4 regions of the Streptomonospora wellingtoniae genome follow, and region 1 is predicted to be linked to each of the others. Evidence: riboswitches for the same ligand, from Rfam matches in the RefSeq annotation. Region 1 holds a riboswitch; each other region holds the start of a gene.
What was found. A riboswitch is a leader RNA that binds a small molecule or an ion and turns the genes downstream of it on or off. The one in region 1 is predicted to bind cobalamin.
Positions count from the first base shown of each region.

Region 2: it holds a riboswitch for cobalamin, as region 1 does, so the genes downstream of both, metE (5-methyltetrahydropteroyltriglutamate--homocysteine S-methyltransferase) here and RM446_RS22620 (ABC transporter substrate-binding protein) in region 1, are expected to answer to the same signal.
Region 3: it holds a riboswitch for cobalamin, as region 1 does, so the genes downstream of both, RM446_RS03975 (putative cobaltochelatase) here and RM446_RS22620 (ABC transporter substrate-binding protein) in region 1, are expected to answer to the same signal.
Region 4: it holds a riboswitch for cobalamin, as region 1 does, so the genes downstream of both, RM446_RS03905 (energy-coupling factor ABC transporter permease) here and RM446_RS22620 (ABC transporter substrate-binding protein) in region 1, are expected to answer to the same signal.

Region 1 covers NZ_JAVREK010000032.1:17,868-20,969, reverse strand. The annotation lists gene RM446_RS22625 (FecCD family ABC transporter permease) at 1-1,038, opposite strand, end outside; gene RM446_RS22620 (ABC transporter substrate-binding protein) at 1,042-2,082, opposite strand; cobalamin riboswitch at 2,114-2,296, opposite strand; gene RM446_RS22615 (response regulator transcription factor) at 2,682-3,102, shown strand, end outside.
Region 2 covers NZ_JAVREK010000014.1:74,812-77,913, reverse strand. The annotation lists gene RM446_RS14565 (polysaccharide deacetylase family protein) at 1-520, opposite strand, end outside; cobalamin riboswitch at 845-1,064, shown strand; gene metE (5-methyltetrahydropteroyltriglutamate--homocysteine S-methyltransferase) at 1,220-3,102, shown strand, end outside.
Region 3 covers NZ_JAVREK010000003.1:95,598-98,699, reverse strand. The annotation lists gene RM446_RS03980 (amidase) at 1-651, opposite strand, end outside; cobalamin riboswitch at 851-982, shown strand; gene RM446_RS03975 (putative cobaltochelatase) at 1,039-3,102, shown strand, end outside.
Region 4 covers NZ_JAVREK010000003.1:81,232-84,333, reverse strand. The annotation lists gene cbiQ (cobalt ECF transporter T component CbiQ) at 1-670, opposite strand, end outside; gene RM446_RS03910 (energy-coupling factor ABC transporter substrate-binding protein) at 677-1,042, opposite strand; gene RM446_RS03905 (energy-coupling factor ABC transporter permease) at 1,046-1,825, opposite strand; cobalamin riboswitch at 1,814-2,020, opposite strand; gene RM446_RS03900 (4Fe-4S binding protein) at 2,180-2,374, shown strand; gene RM446_RS03895 (precorrin-8X methylmutase) at 2,420-3,016, shown strand.

The sequences.
Region 1 (3,102 bases):
GAAGGGCGCGCCGATCAGCCCCGTGACGATGCCCACTTGCAGCTGCTCGGGTCGGATCAGCACCCGGCCGAGCACGTCGGCGAGCACGAGCACGGCCGGTGCCAGCAGCACGCACCAGGGCATGATCCACCGGTAGTCCGGCCCGGTCAGCGCCCGCGCGATGTGCGGTACAACGAGCCCGACGAACGTGATCGGCCCGGCGATCGCCGTGGCGGTTCCGGCCAGCAGCACGACCGAGACTGCGGCGAGCGCACGTGTCGACGCGAGCCGCGTGCCGAGGCTGCGGGCCATGTCCTCGCCGAGGGCGACCGTGTTGAGTTCCCGGCGGACCGCCGTCGCCAGGCAGGCGCCGATCAGGACGGCCGGAGCGGCCACGAGCAGCTGCCCGGTGTCGGCGCGGGTGAGCGAACCCACGGCCCAGAAACGGAAGTCGTCGAGTGCGGAGGCGTCGAGGAGGGTGATGGCCGTGGTCGCGGATCCGACCATGGCGCTGAGCGCCGCGCCGGCCAGGGCAAGCTTCACCGGCGTCGCGCCGCCGGTGCCCAGTGAGCCGAGCGCGTAGACGAAGACCGCGGCCAGCGCGGCACCGGCGAAGGAGTACCACAGGTAGCCGGTGAGGGCGCCCACCTGGAAGACGGACATGGCCACCACCACTGCGAACGCCGCACCGGCGTTGACACCGAGGATGCCCGGCCCCGCCAGCGGGTTGCGGGTCAGTCCCTGCATCACAGCGCCCGCGATGCCCAGGCCGATCCCGGCGAGCACCCCGGTCGCGGTTCTGGGCACACGCACGTGCCATACGATCCGGTCGGCCTCGCTTCCGGCGGGCGCGGCCACGGCCGAGGCCGCGTCGGTGAAAGAGAGGGTGTAGTTGCCCGTGACCAGCGACAGAGCGCACGCGGCCGCCAGCGCGAGCCCGGCCAGAACCAGGCCCGCTGCCCGGCCGGCGCGGCCGGGCAGCAGTCCCCGGCCGGGCTCGCCGGGGGCCGGGAGGGCCGTTGCGTGTCGATTCCCGGGTGGCGCGGTCGCACCGGTCACGGCTTACTGCTCGACCAGGTCCGGGTGGATGTGGGCGGCGACCAACTCGATGCTGTGCGCCGCCCGGACCCCGGCCGCCCGGTCGGCGAACAGGAAGGGGTGGACGTCGCCCCCGGCGACGGCGGTGACCCCCTCCAGCGCCGGATCCGACGTGATCGCCCGGACCTCGTCCTCGGCGTCCTGCGTGGTCAACCCGGCGTCGCAGCAGGCGTCGGTGAGGATGACGTCGGGGTCGCGTTCGACGAGTTCCTCCACGCCGACGTCGACGTTGCGCTTTTCGGTCAGATCGGCGAAGGCGTTGACTCCGCCCGCATGCTCGATGATCCGGGTGCCGAAGTCGATTCCGCTCGCCACCCGGTAGCCGCCGTCCTCCCCGGGTGACACGATCGCCACGGACGGGCGCTCGGCCCCCTCCACCTGCTCCTCCACGGCGGAGATTCGCTCCCGCATGTCGCTGATCACCTGTTCGGCGTTCTCCTCGGCGCCGAACAGCGCCCCGAGGTCGCGCAGGTCCCGGTAGACGCTGCCCACCCGGACCGACCCCGGGTCGATCGCCCGGTCGGTCAGCCCGTCCTCGCTGGGGCACAGCGGGCTGAGGATCCAGCTCTGGACGCCGAGCTCGCGCAGGCTCGCGCGGGTGCCGACCGAGCGGTCCGGGCTGTTCTCGGCAAAGAACCCGTTGTAACCGGAGATCACGAAGTCGGGCTCGGTCTCCAGCAGGCCCTCCCTGCTCGGGAGTGTCGGCACGTACTCGGCCTCGGCCTGCTCGTCGGCGTACTCGGGCAGCACCTCGGCGTCCAGGAATGCGGTGCCCACCAGCCGGTCGCTGAGGCCGAGGGCGTGGGCGACCTCGATGCCGGGCTGGTAGGCGGCGTAGAGGCGCTCGGGGGGCGCGCCTACGGCGACGTCGATGCCGCAGTTGGTCCGGGTGAGGGCGTCCTCGCCCGCCGCCTGCTCGGGGGCGGGAGCGCCGCAGCCGGCGATCAGGAAGGCGCCGGCCAGCGCGGACGCGGCACGGCGGGGGAATGAAGATACGGGGGCCATGAGACCGCCTTTTCCAGGTCCTCGTGGAATCGGGTCGTGCGGTGCCGTGGCCGGTCTCCTGGCTGACGGGTGGATACGCGCTGTGTCCTGCCTTCCCAGGGTTTGCACCCCAGTGGCTCGTTCGGGCGAACGACACAGCACTCCCGATCACAGTGGCGAGGGCCGCACCGGTTTCACACCGGAATTCCCGTTCACCACGGCGCCGCCGACGCTAGCACGCCGCCCTCGATCGGCTCGGACCCGGGAGCGACCGTAGGCGGGCTCGGCACGGGGGCAGGGGGCAGGGGGCAGGCCCGGTGTCCCCCAGGGGCTTCGCCTGGCGGTCGGCGCCCCGCGCCGGAGATCCCGACCGGTCGGAGCCGCCGTCCCCTGCTGGGCGGGCGGTGACCGCCGGAATACGCTCGCGGACGTGCGGATCCGCTCGTCGCGAAGGTGCGGCGGTGCACCACTGCCCGTCGGGCCCTGCCCGGCGGGTGGAACCGGCGGCGTGCGCGGGTAGGAGCACCCCAGGACACGACAGGCGTGCGCGGTCACGAGTGCGGCGCGCACCGCGCCGCGGGTTCTCGCGGCGCCGCCGCAGCGGAATGAGGTGACCTGCCATGGCCGGGACCGACGGCCCGATCCGGGTGTTCCTCCTCGACGACCACGACGTGGTACGCCGCGGGGTCGCCGCGATGCTCGGCGACGAGCCCGACATCGAGGTGGTCGGCGAGGCCGCCGGTGCGGCCGAGGCTCTCGCGCGCATCCCCGCGAGCCGGCCCGACGTGGCGCTGCTCGACGTCCGCCTGCCCGACGGCAGCGGTGTGGAGGTCTGCCGCGACCTGCGCTCCCGCCTGCCCGAGCTGGCCTGCCTGATGCTCACCTCCTACGCCGACGACGACGCGCTCTACGAATCGGTCATGGCCGGGGCCTCGGGCTACGTGCTCAAGCAGATCCACGGCTCCGACCTGGTGGGCGCGATCCGCACGGTCGCAGCCGGCGAGTCGCTGCTCGACCCGCGCAGCACGGCCCGGATCATGC
Region 2 (3,102 bases), on a different contig from region 1:
AGTAAGTGGAGTGGCCGGTCCGCTTGCCGCCGCCGTCCTTCTCGTGCTGGGTGAGGCGTACCGCCAGGACGTTGCCGCCCGCGACGCTCACCTGCCAGTCGACGGTGTAGGACTTCGCTCCCCGTTCGGCGCTCGCGAAGTCCTGCGCGTCCTGCTCGGTGATCTCGCCGAGCCGCTCGGTGAACGGGCCGGCCTTGGGCACGCGCGGGTAGGACACGTGCGTCTCCACACCACCGTCGAGGGTCTCGGTGGAGGTCTGCTCCTCAAGACCGGGGATGTGCTCCGTGTCGACGGCGGTCAGCTCGTCCGCTGCACCCGTGGCCGGCGTGGCACCGGGCGATGCCGACGCCGATGCACCCGACGATGCAGGGTCGGCCCCGCCGCCCGTGCAGGCGGTCAGTGCCAGCAGCAGCGCCAGAGCCGCCGCGGCGGAAACTGTACTCGCGGTTGCTGTTCGAGAGCGGAGTGTGACGGCGCCTGGCCGGAAGCCAGTATGCGAGCCGACTGGCTGGTGCTTCAACTGGTGCGCGTCCTTCACGGTTCTGGAGTCGGGTGCCGGTGAATGTGTCGCTCTGGGAATCCGCGCGGGTTCCGCGAATGACATATCAATTCGGACACGGTCCATCGGTCGAGGGTAATCTCCGCAGAGGTGAATTAGTCGACAGAAGACGTCATGATGCGGCCAACAACTGCACAAGCTTGGCAAAGTCCGCCTGCCCCCGCGCGTCGGCCTCGCGTCCGCCGGAGCGGTTCGGGCGGCCGCCGCCAGGCCTCGTCCGGTCGCTGCGCAGGCCCGGGATCGCTGTGTGGGGAGGCGTCCGCGGGCGGTCGTGACTGCCTGGACTATAGTTGCAGCCGCGGTCGGTACGCGCACGTTGAGCCGTGCGTGTCGCAAGAGGGAACCCGGTGCGAATCCGGGACTGCCCCGCAGCGGTAAGTGGGAACGAAAGCCGCCATCGCACTGGGCGTTTGCGCCTGGGAAGCGGCGGCCGGTAGGAGGAGCGGCCCGATCGGGCCGTGCCGCGCCCGCGAGTCCGAATACCTGCCACCGCCCGCGGGCTGACACGCCCGCGGTGGTCCGTGCGCCCCGAGGGAGGGCCAGGGCGGTGGCGCTCCTGTGCGCTCGCACCCCCTCTCCCGCGGCCGCGGATCGTCCGGCTGATCGACGAGGGAGAGAACAAGCCATGCGAGAAGGCCACACGTCCGCGGGCGGTGCCGCATGATCCCCACGACCGTCCACGGATACCCGCGCATCGGCGGCGACCGGGAGCTGAAGCGCGCCTGCGAGTCCTACTGGGACGGCCGCTCCGGCGCCGCCGATCTGGACGCCGTCGCCGCGCGCCTGCGCCGCGAAGTCTGGGAGTCGCTGCGCGACGCCGGGATCGGCACGATCCCGTCCAACACGTTCTCCTACTACGACCACGTCCTCGACAACGCGGTCCTGTTCGGGCTGGTGCCCGAGCGATTCCGGGCGGCGTTCGAGGCCGCCGATGACCGCGAGTCCGAACTCGCCGCCTATTTCGCCATGGCGCGCGGCACCGGCGACCTCCCGCCCATGGAGATGACCAAGTGGTTCGACACGAACTACCACTACCTGGTCCCCGAACTGTCGCCCGCGACGCGGCCGCGCCTGGCGGGCGGCAAGCCGCTGTCGGAGTACACCCAGGCCAAGGGACTGGGCGTGCCCACCCGGCCGGTGCTCGTAGGCCCGCTGACGTTCCTGATGCTGGCCAAGCCCGCCGCGGACGCCCCCGAGGGCTGGCGGCCCCTGAACCTGCTCGACGACCTGCTGGCGTGCTACTCCGAACTGCTCGATCGGCTGTCGGCCGTGGGCGCCCGGTCGGTGCAGCTCGACGAGCCGATCCTGGCGAGCGACGAGGGCCGCGCCGAGCTGCCGGCCCTGGAGCACGCCTACGGCCGCCTGGGCGCCCAGGCCCGGCGGCCCGAGCTGTTGGTCTCCACCTACTTCGGTGCGATCGGCGCGCAGGCGCTCGAGGTGCTCAAGGGCACCGGCGTCGAGCAGATCGGCCTGGACCTCGCCAGCGGCCCCGAAGGCGTCGCCGAGCTGGCGCGCGTCTCGGGCCTGGGTGACAAGACCCTGGTCGCGGGTGTCGTCGACGGGCGCAACGTCTGGCGCGCCGACATGCCCGGGAAGCTGTCGACGCTGGGGTCCGTCCTGGGCCTGGCCGGCCGGGTCGAGGTGAGCACCTCCTGCTCGCTGCTGCACGTGCCGATCGACCTGGACGCCGAGCCCGGCATGGACCCGGCGGTGCGCGAGCGGCTTGCGTTCGCCAAGCAGAAGGTCGACGAGGTGGTGCTGCTCGGCCGCGCCCTTTCCGAGGGTGACGGGGCCGCCGCGGCTGAGCTGAAGGCCGCCCGCGGATCAGCGCCCGCGTCCTTCACCAACTCCCGGGTGCGCGCCCGGCTGGAGGCGCTGGGCGGTGCGACCACCCGCGTGGGCGACGGGCGGCGAACGGTCGCCGGCAAGGAGCCCGTGCTGGCGACGACCACCATCGGCTCCTTCCCGCAGACGCCCGAGGTCCGCAGGGCCCGCGCCGACCACCGGGCCGGACGCATCGGCGACGGGGAGTACGAGCGCCTGATGCGCGCGGAGATCGACCGCGTCATCAAGCTCCAGGAGGACATCGGCCTGGACGTGCTCGTGCACGGCGAGCCCGAGCGCAACGACATGGTGCAGTACTTCGCCGAGCAGCTCGACGGCTACGCCACCACCGCCAACGGCTGGGTCCAGTCCTACGGGTCGCGGTGCGTGCGCCCGCCGATCCTCTACGGAGACGTGTCGCGCCCCGAGCCGATGACGGTCGACTGGATCACCTACGCCCAGTCCCGCACGGACAGGCCGGTCAAGGGCATGCTCACCGGTCCGGTGACCATGCTGGCGTGGTCGTTCGTGCGCGACGACCAGCCGCTGGGAGACACCGCCCGCCAGGTGGCGCTGGCGCTGCGCGACGAGATCGCCGACCTGGAGAAGGGGGGCATCCGCCACATCCAGGTCGACGAGGCCGCGCTGCGCGAGCTGCTGCCCCTGCGGGAGGAGTCGCGCGCGGACTACCTGGCCTGGGCCGTCGAGTCGTTCCGGCT
Region 3 (3,102 bases), on a different contig from region 1:
GAACGAGGCGGGGTTGCGCAGCGACCCGCCCATGTCCGAGCCGTCGGCCAGCACGTGCATGCCCGCCGCGAGCGCCGCGGCCGCGCCGCCGCTGCTGCCGCCCGCCGAACGCGCGGTGTCGTAGGGGTTGCGGGTCAGCCCGAACACGGGGTTGAAGGTGTGCGACCCGGCGGCGAACTCGGGGGCGTTGGTCTTGCCGATGGTGATCGCCCCGGCCGCGCGCATGCGCGCCACCACCAGCTCGTCGCGGTCGGGCACGTGATCGGCGAAAACCGGCGAGCCGAAGGTGGTGCGAACGCCCGCGGCCTCGTGGGTGTCCTTGTGCGCCACCGGCAGGCCGTGCAGCGGCGGGGGTTCGCCGCCCGCGGCCAGCAGTTCGTCGGCGGCGCGCGCCTCGTCCATGGCGCGCTCGCCGCACAGGGTCACCACGGCGTTGACGGCCGGATTCAGCGCCTCGACGCGTTCCAGGTGCGCGGCCACCACCTCCCGGGCGGAGACCTCGCGTGCGCGCAGCATCCGCGCGAGCTCGCGGGCCGGTCGGCTGGTGATGTCGGCGGTCTCGTCGTCGCGCATCGCGGTGGGGCCCTCCGGGTGGTCTGGTGCCGCCCCGCAGGCCGGGCCGGGCGGGCGCTGGTGTCCGGGTGCGACCATCCCATCCCGATCGGGGCGCCGCCGCAAGGGTGATCGTCGCCGGAGCGCCGCCCCTCGGGCGGGCGGATCTCGCCGAGACCCGCTGCGCTGAGCGGCGGCGGAGGCGATGGAGGCCGGACGGGGGCGGTGTGAGACTCTTGTTGGCGGTGCCGACGCCGGGCGTACCCGGCCGGGAGCGTCCCGGCCGCGCCGCGGCGCGCAGGAACCCGGTGTGAATCCGGGACGGTCCCGCCACTGTGACCAGGGAGCGGCCCCGCAACGAGCGCCACTGCCGGAACCCCCTCCGGTGGGAAGGCGGCGGGCGAGCGGTGATCTGGAAGTCAGGAGACTGCGCGGCACCGGGCAAGACCCCTATGGGCGTGGACTCCCGAGGAAGGACTGGCCTGCGTGAGCGCTCCTGCTCGCTACCCCTTCAGCGCGGTCGTCGGCATGGACGACCTGAAGCTCGCGCTGCTGATCAACGCCGTGTCCCCGGACGTGGGCGGCGTCTTGGTCCGCGGTGAGAAAGGCACCGCCAAGTCGACCGTGGTGCGCGCCCTCGCGGCGCTGCTGCCCGACCTCGACGTCGTGCAGGGCTGCCGCTTCGGCTGCGACCCCGCCGCCCCCGACCCCCAGTGCCCCGACGGCCCGCACGCCGACTCCGAGGTGCCCGGTGAGCGTCCCGCCCGCCTCGTCGAACTTCCGGTGGGCGCCAGCGAGGACCGGCTGGTGGGCTCGCTGGACATCGAGCGGGCGCTGACCGAAGGCGTCAAAGCCTTCGAGCCCGGCCTGCTCGCCGAGGCGCACCGCGGCGTCCTCTACGTGGACGAGGTCAACCTGCTGCACGACCACCTCGTCGACCTGCTGCTGGACGCCGCAGCCATGGGCACCTCACACGTCGAGCGCGAAGGCGTCTCGGTGCGCCACGCCGCGCACTTCCTCCTCGTGGGCACGATGAACCCCGAAGAAGGGGAACTGCGGCCGCAGCTGCTCGACCGCTTCGGCCTGACCGTGGAGGTCGCCGCCACCCGCGACCCGCAGCTGCGCGCGGACGTGGTACGCCGCAGGCTCGCGTTCGAGGCCGACCCCGAGGGCTTCGCCGCAGGCTATGCCCGGGACGAGGCCGAGCTCGCGGGCCGTATCCTGGCCGCCCGCAAGCGGCTGCCGGGAGTCGTGCTCACCGACGCCGCGCTGCGGCAGGTGACGGCGGTCTGCGCGGCCTTCGACGTCGACGGCCTGCGCGCCGACATCGTCACCGCGCGTGCCGCCATGGCGCTGGCCGCCTGGCGCGACCACAACGAGGTGACCCCCGAGGACGTGCGCGACGCCGCCCGCCTGGCGCTGCCGCACCGGCGCAGGCGCGACCCCTTCGACGCCCCCGACTTGGACGAGGACCGGCTGCAGGAGGCGCTGGACCAGGCGGGTGATGCGGACCCAAAAGACCCGGGTGAGTCCGGCGGCCCCTCCGACGCGACGGGCGGCGGAGGCGGTGGCACCGAGGCACGGGCCCCGGACTCCGATTCATCGGCGGAGGATTCCTCCGAACCGTCGGGCGAGGACGAGGCCCCGGGCCGGCAGGACTCCGGCCCCGACTCCGGCGAGGCGCCCGGCGGCGAAGCCGGGCCCTCCCCCTCCGCCCCCCGGCCGGCGGGCTCCGGCGGCGCCGAAGACGACCCCGGCGACGAGCAGTCCCCGCCTCGTCCGCAGGACCCGGGCCGGGGACCGCAGGCGGAGGCCGGCGAGACCTACCGGCCGCGCCTGTTCAGCCTCGACGGCGTCGGCGAGGGCGCGCCCGGCCGCCGCTCCCGGGCCGAGACGCCCTTCGGCCGCACGTCGGGGGCGCGCGTGCCCCGCTCGGGGGTGCGCGGCCTGCACCTGACCGCGACCCTGCGCGCGGCGGCTCCTTACCAGCGCGCCCGCGGCCGCACCGGCCCGGGCCTGGTCGTGCGCCCCGGCGACCTGCGCGAGACCGTGCGCGAAGGCCGCGAAGGCAATCTCGTGCTGTTCTGCGTGGACGCCAGCGGTTCCATGGCCGCCCGGCAGCGGATGCGCGCCGTCAAGGGCGCCGTGCTGAGCCTGCTGCTGGACGCCTACCAGCGCCGCGACAAGGTCGGCCTGGTCACCTTCCGCGGCACCGGCGCCCAGGTGGAGCTGCCGCCGACCTCGTCCGTGGAGGCGGGTGCGCGCAGGCTGGGCGAGCTGCGCACCGGTGGCCGCACTCCCCTCGCGGCGGGGCTGGCGCGCTCGGCCGAGGTGCTGCGCGTGGAGCGGCTGCGCGACGCCGGCCGCCGGGCGCTGCTCGTGGTGGTGACCGACGGGCGCGCCACCCGCGGCGGTCTCGACGAGGCGTTGCGCGCCGGCGCGCGGATCGGCGCCCGAGGAGTGCACGGCATCGTCGTCGACTGCGAGTCGGGGCCGGTGCGCCTGGGCCTGGCCGAGCGGCTGGCCGCCGAGATGGGCGGAGAGTCGGTG
Region 4 (3,102 bases), on a different contig from region 1:
GCCGCAGGGGCAGCTCGTCGACCAGTACCGTCAGCTCTCCTGTGTAGCCGCGGCATTCCAGGCCGCGCTGCATGCGCTGCGCGCGGTGGAAGGTGCGCACGAACAGTGCGGCACCCAGCGACCCGACCGAGCGCACCCAGGCGCGCCGGTCGACGTAGCCCAGCCGGCCCGCCTGGGCGGTCTGCACGCGCCGGGCGCTGTCCAGCGTCACGAACAGCATGCGATAGATCAGCGCGACCACCTCCACCAGCGCGGCGGGCAGCCCGATGCGCGTCAGCCGCGGCAGCAGGTCGGCCAGCGGGGTCGTGAAGGCGAAGAGCAATTGGCAGCACACCGCGGCGGCGGCGCGCCCGGTGATCTCGCCGGCCCGGGCCGGGCCCTCGGGATCGAGAGCGACAGCGCCCTCTGGTCCGCCGACGGTCACCAGCAGCGTCAGCGACCCGGTCACGATGAACAGCAGCGGCCCCCAGGCCGTGCGGGCGAAGGCCCGCGGCGACACCCGCGCCGGCCCGAAGGCTGCGGACAGAGCGACGGCGGCCACCAGCGGCGCGGCGGGCCAGGTGGGCAGCGCCAGCGCGCACACCAGCAGCCCGCCGAAGAACAGCCCCTTGGCGGCGGGGTGCACCCGCCGCCAAGGACTGGCATAGGCGGCTGCGTCGATGGCCAGCACGCGCGGCTACCGCTCGGTGGAGCCGGAGTCCGCCTCGGCGGTCTCGGTGGGCGCGGCCTCAGGCGGGACCGCCCCCTCCTGCGCCAGCCTGCTGCGCGTGCGCACGACGCCGAAGTAGTAGCCGATGATCCCGGCGCCGATCGCGGCCTGCAGGGCGAAGATGCCTGACTCGATCTCGCCGGAGGGCGGCTCGTAGACCGCGGTGAACCACGGCTCGTAACCGCGGTCGATCTCGGCCACGGCGCCCCGGGCCTGCGCGTCCGCACCGGCGAAGGGCTCCTCCAGGTGGCTGCCGGAACCGATGAGCAGGGGCAGTACGGCGATCAGCGCGGCGGCGGCGATCAGCAGCCAAGTGGTCGCGGTCCTCGGCATCTCTCAGCCCGCCTTGTTCTCGGTCGCCACGGCCGCATCGGCGGAGGAGGCCTCGGCGGTGCGCCGCGGAAGCACTCCCAGCCGACGCAACTGGTCCGGGTTGACCCGGCACAGCAGTCGCACGAGCACCACGGTGACCAGGCCCTCGATGACGGCCAGCGGGATCTGTGTCACCGAGAAGATCCCGGCGAACTTCGTGAAGGAGCCGAGGAACCCGGAGGCGGAGTCGGGGAACGCCAGCGCCAGCTGGACGCTGGTCATGGTGTAGGTCGCCAGGCTGCCCAGCGCGGCGGCGCAGAACACGGCCGCGCCCAGCGAGGTCTGCTCGCCGGCGGAGGCGGTGGCCGCGCGCACGAGCCGGTAGGCGCCGTAGGCGACCCACGGTCCCACCACCGCCATGGAGAAGACGTTGGCGCCGAGGGTCGTCAGCCCGCCGTGCGCCAGCAGCAGCGCCTGGAACAGCAGGGTTATCGTGCCCAGCGCGGCCATGACGGGCGGGCGGAACAGCAACGCGCCCAAACCGGTGCCCGTGGGATGGGAGCAGCTTCCGCTGACCGAGGGGATCTTGAGCGCCGACAGCACGAAGCAGAACGCCCCGGCGGCGCCGACGAGCAGCTTGGCGTCGGGGTCGGCGCGGACGGCCTGCGTGAGCGACCGGACACCGTGCGCAACGAACGGGGCCGCGGCGGCGGTCCAGGCGGCAGCGTGCTGCCAGGGCAAATAGCCTTCAGCGATATGCATCTCGGGGGACCCAACTTCCAGCACCTCGTGGACGGTCGTCACGCCGTGGCCGGTCTCCTGGCTGACGGGTCGCCGCCCTCCGCCGGCCTTCCCAGAAGCAGCGTCGCTGGTGCTTCCAGTGGCCTGCGCCGACCCGCCGCGAACGGCGGGCGGGGCATCGGACTTCCCGCTCACAGTGGCGAGGGCCGCGCCGGTTTCGTACCGGACTTCCCGAACACCACGGCCCATCGAACGTACGGCCCGAATGGCGGATCCGCAATGGGAGGACATCCCGGCCGCGCCGCCTCGGGTGTCGCCTAAGCCCCGTGTACGCTGGGCCTGCGCCGCGCTTGAGGGGTCCGCCGCGCCGCCGCGGTGGCACTGGTCTCAGCGCCGGCGCCGCACGGAAGGAGCGCCTTGGCCGACCCCGCCGAGCCCGCCGTCCCGGTGGCTGTGACATCGTCGTGCACGGCCTGCGGAGCCTGCCTGCTGACCTGTCCGGAGCACGCGCTCCGGCCGCAGGGCGGGCGCCTGGCCGTACTGGGCGACAGATGCACAGGCTGCCTGGAGTGCGTGGAGATCTGCCCGGCCGACGCGATCGCCGTCCTGTAGGACCGGCCGCGCCGGCCGAGCCGGAGCGAGGGGGAGGAGACGACCGTGCAGCGGCGGGTGCACCCGATCGAGACCGAGTCCTTCGCCATCCTGCGCTCCCGCGTCGACCTGGGCCACATGCCGCCGCTCAGCCGCGCCGTGGCCGAGCGGGTCATCCACTCCAGCGCCGACCTGGACTACGCCGCCGACCTGGTGATCGACGACTCCGCGGTCGAGAAGGCCGCCCGGCTGCTGGACGAGGGTGCACCGGTGGTGACCGACGTCGCCATGGTCGCCGCCGGCATCACCGCCCGCGACTGCGTGTGCCACATCTGTGACCGGCGCGCCGAGCGCCTGGCGCGCACGGCCGGGATCACCCGGTCTGCGGCGGCGGTGCGCAGCGCCTTCTCCGACGTCGGACCCGGGGCCGTCTGGGTGGTGGGCTGCGCCCCCACCGCGCTGGCCGAGATCGTCGCCCGCCGGGTCGAGCCCGCGCTGGTCATCGGATTGCCCGTGGGGTTCGTGGGCGCTGCGGAGTCGAAAGCCGAACTGCGTGCGAGCGGGCTTCCGCAGGTGAGCAACGTCTCGGAGAAGGGCGGATCGGCGGTCGCCGCTGCGGCGCTGAACGCTCTGCTGTACGGTCCCGTACCCGTACCCGAGTGAGCCGGCCGCCGTCGGCGGCGCGCCCCGAAGCGCGCGCCGGCACGGCCCGCTGAACGAGGAGTGAGAGAGGAGGAGCCGGCCACCGC